DNA from 2 places in the Psychrobacter sp. Ps4 genome. Region 2 is predicted to be linked to the other one. Evidence: riboswitches for the same ligand, from Rfam matches in the RefSeq annotation. Region 2 holds a riboswitch; the other holds the start of a gene.
The links. A riboswitch is a leader RNA that binds a small molecule or an ion and turns the genes downstream of it on or off. The one in region 2 is predicted to bind thiamine pyrophosphate.
Positions count from the first base shown of each region.

Region 1: another riboswitch for thiamine pyrophosphate. It lies ahead of thiC (phosphomethylpyrimidine synthase ThiC); the one in region 2 lies ahead of tenA (thiaminase II).

Region 1 covers NZ_JADQAK010000005.1:66,142-69,573, forward strand. Annotated here, with positions in the region: gene thiC (phosphomethylpyrimidine synthase ThiC) at 1-1,500, opposite strand, end outside; TPP riboswitch at 1,749-1,892, opposite strand; gene pstS (phosphate ABC transporter substrate-binding protein PstS) at 2,185-3,348, shown strand.
Region 2 covers NZ_JADQAK010000003.1:39,053-42,484, forward strand. Annotated here, with positions in the region: gene I3252_RS02810 (DUF493 domain-containing protein) at 1-234, opposite strand, end outside; gene I3252_RS02815 (class I SAM-dependent methyltransferase) at 502-1,200, opposite strand; gene tenA (thiaminase II) at 1,389-2,036, opposite strand; TPP riboswitch at 2,175-2,294, opposite strand; gene I3252_RS02825 (bestrophin family ion channel) at 2,667-3,432, opposite strand, start outside.

The DNA.
Region 1 (3,432 bases), on a different contig from region 2:
CATTGCCGCACCAATTGCACTGGTGATATGGTCATAACCGGGTGCGATATCGGTGGTTAAGGGTCCTAAGGTATAAAAAGGTGCGTCGGCACAAACTTCTAATTGCAAGTCCATATTCTCTTTAATACGGTTCATCGCCACGTGCCCCGGACCTTCAATCATGACCTGTACGTCATGCCTCCACGCCACTTGGGTCAACTCGCCAAGGGTACGCAGCTCACCAAATTGCGCCTCGTCATTGGCATCTTGCAAACAGCCTGGACGTAAGCCATCGCCTAGACTAAACGCCACATCGTACTGCTTCATGATTTCACATATATCTTCAAAATGAGTATATAAAAAGCTCTCTTTATTATGAAACATGCACCACTGCGCCATGATAGATCCGCCACGCGAGACGATGCCCGTTAAGCGTCCAGCAGTTAGCGGCACGTACTCTAATAAAACACCCGCATGGATAGTAAAGTAATCGACACCTTGTTCGGCTTGCTCAATCAGCGTATCGCGGAATATCTCCCACGTTAAATCTTCAGCCACGCCATCGACTTTTTCTAGCGCTTGGTAAATCGGTACAGTACCAATCGGCACTGGCGAGTTACGAATCAGCCATTCGCGCGTTTCGTGAATATGATTGCCAGTCGACAAATCCATGATGTTATCCGCACCCCAACGCGTGGCCCACGTCATTTTAGACACCTCTTCATCGATAGAAGAGCCGAGCGCTGAGTTACCAATATTGGCATTAATTTTTACCAAAAAATTACGCCCGATAATCATCGGCTCAGATTCAGGGTGATTGATGTTATTTGGGATAATGGCGCGACCTGCAGCCACTTCACTCCGCACAAACTCAGGAGTGATAACCGTCGGCGTATTAGCGCCAAAGTTTTCACCGTCATGTTGACGCATATCGGTCAGCTCATGCTGTTTTTGCGTTTCGCGAATGGCGATGTATTCCATCTCAGGGGTGATAATGCCGCGGCGTGCATAGTACATCTGCGTGACGTTGCCAGCTTTGCCATCGACATCTTTGGCGCGGCGAGGTTTATCGATATGAGCAAATCGTAGATTGGCAGTGCTGATATCGCGGGCGCGTGCCATTCCATAAAAGCTAGACAGTCCGCTTAATTGCTCGGTATCACCGCGCTCATTTATCCAACCTTCACGCAGTTTCGGCAAGCCTTTGGTCAAATCAATCTCGACGTTGGGGTCGGTATACACGCCAGAGGTGTCATAGACATAAAACGGTGGATTTTGCTCCCATTCGCTTTCAGGGACGCCTTGCACAGGGGTAGGATCAAGGGTGATTTCACGCATGGGTACTTGAATATCGGATCTAGAGCCTTCGATATAGACTTTGCGCGAAGCAGGTAAGATGCGATGCAAATCACGCGCATCTTCCTCGAAGCGCGCATCACTGGCACTGCGGTGAGCAGGGGTCTTTAACGCATCTGTCTTAGAAGGTTTTTGAGAAGGAGAAGTGGCTAATAAAGTTGTCATATGCTGTCCTAGCGTGTTGGTTTTTGAATAAAAGCAACACCGCCAGTAGCTGCGGGGGGAGCATCTGTGATCCAGACAAATTCAGCTCATGAGCATCAGCCTACGACCAAATAATATAGTCACGGATGATGCTCATCAAACGTTGGACGCAGCTTTATATCAGTCTTCACTACTTAATAGCACATCACGCACATTAAGATAGTAATGAGGATAAAAAAGGCATTTCTGCACGTCCTTTGCCATAAATAACAAAGTGCTTAAGACTTCCCTGCGTCGGTACTAACCGCATCAGGTTCGGCGGGTGATCTCTCAGCGAATGTATAAAGGCGACTACTTTAATAAGGAAAGCTTATAAAGTGAGCCGATAATACACCGCACCCCGAGTCTGTCAGTGTTGTAAATCACATCAATACTAACAAAGTTCTGCAATGAGGGCTAATGATATTTAGATGAAAATATCAGGCGTTGAGTTTGAGGTTCGATGTTTTTATGAGAACGACTCTAGAGTACCAGTGATTGAAATCACTTGATATTACTGAGCTGTAGATAGCTTATCTAAATATTATGTAAAGCGAATGAAAGATTCTGGAGGTTGTCATTAAACTGTCATAAAGATTTGGCAAGATAGCACGCATGTCATAAACAATGCTTTTTTGTATCGTTGTTAAACTTTAGGAGTCCTACATGCGTTATTCGTTATTAGCAGTGGCCGTTAGTTGTACATTAGTGCTTACGGCATGTAATAAATCGACTGAAACGACAGAGCCAGCTGCGGATAGCAGTAGCGCTGTCACCACCACTGAAGCAACTACTCAGACAACATCTGCTTCTGCAGCAGGTTTTAAATCTGCTGAGAATATCGCTATGAATATCACGGGTGCAGGGGCATCGTTCCCGCAGCCTATTTATGCTAAATGGTCTTACGACTACAACGCTGCTACCGGTGGCCAAGTCAATTACCAATCGATTGGCTCTTCTGGTGGTATCAAACAAATCGAATCAAAAACAGTCGATTTTGGGGCGTCTGACGCGCCGATGACGCCTGAAGAGCTAGACGCAGCAGGCTTGATTCAGTTTCCGACGGTTATCGGTGGCGTCGTGCCAATCGTCAACATCGATGGTATTGAGCCGGGCGCGTTGAAATTAGACGGTGCAACGTTGGCAGACATCTATTTGGGTAAGATTAGCAACTGGAATGACCCAGCCATCAAAGCCATGAACCCAGATTTGACTTTGCCTGATGCAGCTATTACGACAGTATTCCGCTCAGATGGTTCTGGCACAACGTTTAACTTTACGGATTATCTTGCTAAAGTCTCGCCAGACTGGAAAGACACAGTTGGTGTTGATAAAACAGTCAAATGGCCAACGTCTGCGACTGGTGCAGGTGGTAAAGGTAACGAAGGGGTTTCAAGCTACGTAAATCGTATGAAAAACTCTATCGGCTACGTTGAGTATGCTTATGCCAAGCAAAACAACATGTCACATACTGCATTGAAAAACGCTGCTGGCAACGTCGTTCAGCCATCTGCTGAGACATTTGCTGCGGCAGGTGATATCGACTGGTCACAGCAAGCAGGCTTTTATAAAGTCATCACCAACTCTGAGACTGAGCAAGCATGGCCGATCGCTGCTGCGACCTTTATCCTAGTACATAAGCAACCAGAGAATCCTCAGCAAGTGGCTGGCGTGTTGAACTTCTTTGATTGGGCTTATACCCAAGGTGATGACGATGCTATGGCACTCGATTACGTACCATTCTCTGATGCAGCGGTTGCCTTATTCAAGGAAAAATGGAACGAGGTAAAAGGCAGTGATGGACAGCCTGTGTATAAGCCTGCTCAGTAACCTGTTTCTGCTAAATATTCTTTAATACCTTGTCAGTGCCTTACTAGTCCCTTTCGAGTTATCCTCTCGAATAACTATTCTCCG
Region 2 (3,432 bases):
CCGTGCTGAATGGAAGCGACCCGTTTTAGACGGTTTCACTTCTATCGATGCCAAATCAAAATCAGGGAACTGACTGCCCAAGATAAGCTTCACTTCATTGAGTAAGTTCTCACGCTCGCCTTCATGACCAATGATGCTAAGTGGATAGTTCATTGGAAAGTCCCAAAGCTCAGGATTTTGAATATCCGTCCTTTTGCCTGTGATCACACCTTGATTGGGCGTTAGGTTGGTCATTTTTACTGATTTTTCATTTGTTGGTGCTTGGTTGTTGTTTTGATTGGTGCTGTCTTTTGGATTGTCAGTCATGATGTGCGCCTCGCTTTATTAAATGTTAGCTATTAGCATAAGAGCTTTATTCACCATTTATAGTGGCACTAAACTTATAATTCAAGTGCTAAAATGGCAATGACAGTATGCTATAGATCACTGTGATCTATTATAAATTTTGCTCAGTCATCCATGATAATCAAATGCTAATCAAATGCTAATACACATATCAGCTCATTTTTTATAAGCACAAACAGCGACATAATCCCCACGGTCATAGCCTTCGATAACTTCTTGCACCTTGTCATTGGCATACATAGGATGGGTCAGTAAGGTTTGTGCATACTCAAAATCGACAAAACCATTGGCTTGCATCAGCGCGATTTTTTCATCAGAGGTGCGCCAATTTGCTGACTTGACCAGTTCAATAGGATAAGGGTCAGCAGGGGAGATGTGCGCAAGCAGCGGATGCTCCCAAGTATTTAATGAGCTGGCCAAATTATATAAGCTGGCAAAACCGCTTTCTTTTGGCACATCGATAACAATCAATTTGCCGCCCATTTTTAAGGCATCAAATGCTTTTTTAATACAGGCATCCAAATCGTTGATGTAGCTGACACTACCGTTAAACATAATAATGTCAAACTTATCAGGCACAATCTCACAGGTCTCGGCAGGACTAATATCCACTTGCAGACCGCGTTTTTCGGCAATGGCGGCCATGTCTTTAGAAGGCTCAATGCCGTGCTTGACATGGATATCATAATCCTGCGCCAATAGTGATTCAAATAACCCGCTACCACAGCCGATAGACAATATCTCACTGTCCTTATCTAAGAAATGAGCGACCAGTTTTAGCTCACTGGTCAGTAAGTTTTGGTTGTCAAAAAACCAGCTGTCATACGCGCTTGCGTGTTCATCGAATGCTGCCATGGTGTTTCTCCTTGAGTATTTTTTGTTGTATCGTTAATCCACTATAAAAGAGTGACAGCGTTAACTTCGCTTAAAGTATTACTCATACATCTGCACTCGGTTGTCTTATCACTGTTTTAAATTGAATCAACTATATTGAATAGTACGTGACGTTAAATTTGCCATAAAGCTAGCACTTTGCATAGGGGCTAGGACAGATCAAGCGCTTGCTGCCAAAAATTCACTTCCATACGTGAAGCAGTATTAAATAACTGTTGGAACTTGTCTGCCTGAGCGGGGTTAGCCTGTGCTAGTAGCGTGTTGATCTGCGCTTCATTCTGCGCGGTAATCGCTTGAAATTCGTCACTGGCAAAGACATCAATCCATGGCTGGTAAGGATTGTCCGCGACAAAACCTTGTTCTTTAATGCGTTTGCCAATTTCGCCATAACCCATCAAACAAGGAGCAATCGCCGCATAAAGTTCAGCCAATGAGCCTGACATTGCAGCGTCCAATAGGTAGCGGCTATAGGCAATGGTCACGGTAGACTCAGGGGCGCTTTCTACTGCTTTAAGTGGGATGTCCCACTCATGACATAAATCGAGATACATGCCAATTTCCATATCGAGCATGGCGTTGATGCCTGCTTGACCGACTCGCATTTGTGCCAGCGTATCACTCTTATACACGCTCAACGCCATCACACGGGTATAGTGAATAAGATATAAATAGTCTTGCACAAGGTAGTGACGAAAGCTGTCGGGGGCGAGCGTACCTGCCGTTAGCTGTTTGACAAAATCATGCTGAATGTAGTCATCCCATGTTGGGCAATGGTGGCGTAACGTTTGGTAGTTCATAGTATTCACTTACTGTTATAAAATGCGAGTAAGCAAAGAGTAGGAGGTGATCAGTGAGCAGGCACAAAAAAACCTTACCAGATTATGTGAATAAACTGGCAAGGCTTGCTTAGCAATAGATGCTTAAGAGGTGTGCTATAAAATGTCACGCTTGTTTCCTACGTCAGTGCTAACTGCATCAGGTTCGCGGGTAACTCTCAGCCATGATTTTGAATTGTAGTTAAAGCATCAAAAATCAAAGCACCCCGACAAGGTTTATTTTTCAGAAATAAATATAAAGTTTACATAAGTTTAAACTGCTCGTACTTAAGCAATCGGCTCTATGGTAGACGAATTCAGCCATCATTAGCAAGTGATGCGCAAAAAACCATGAATAAAGGTTGTCTTGCAAGCGTAAATAGACAGGATTTTACCTTTTATTCAGCTGGTTAAGTACCACAAGAATGGCGAGAGAAATTACTACTTTCAAATGCATTTTGTGTTCATAAAAGTTCTACTATTGCCTATATTATTTAGCTACCCAACGGTAGGATATTAAAAAATATCTTATGAATTAAGGCAATGCTTTCATGGGACACTGTCTCATTTAGCATTGATTACTTTATGCTTTATAGGCGTTCAGCTAAGAGGCTATGGTAAATAGCCATTGATAGGAGTGATGTCAGGCGGAATATCTGCCTCTTCTAGTGCTTCTCGCAGATTGATCTCGATAGTACGCGACAAAGCAGTCAGGGGTAGTTTGTTGGCGGCTAAGCCGAAAGGCTCTTCTAGCTCTTCACTGAGGGCATCCAAACCAAAAAAGGTATAAGCGATCACGGCACAAATCAGCGGGGTCACCCAACCGAGCGAGGCCACCAAGCCAAAAGGCAACATGATGCAATACAGATAGGTCGTGCGATGGACCAGCAGCATATAAGCAAACGGCAGCGGTGTATTATGAATGCGCTCGCAGGCTGCCAATACAATGGTCATAGACGTCAGGCGCTCGTCCATATTCTGTATGACTTGTTCTGATACCAGTCCTTGACGCCGAATGTCGCCGAGCTGCTTACCCATGAGGCGCATGATGTAATCAGGTAGGTTGCGCGCTTGGCGCATACTATCATGGTGTTTTGATGCGACAAAAGGCTCGACATCATGCCAAGGTGACGATCCGCGCAGGCGATGGCGCACAGCATGCGCAAAAGCAATGGTCAGGTAAACCATCGCTCGCCCAGTCTCGTGCCCATTCTCGGTATCAGCATCTATAAAAGACAGCACTTGACGGGTTAAGCTACGCGCATCATATACCAACTGACCCCAAAGCCCTCGAGCTTCCCACCAGCGTTGATAACTGGCATTGTTACGAAATCCAAGAAATAGCGACAACGCGATTCCTAGCAAGGTAAAAGGAGCC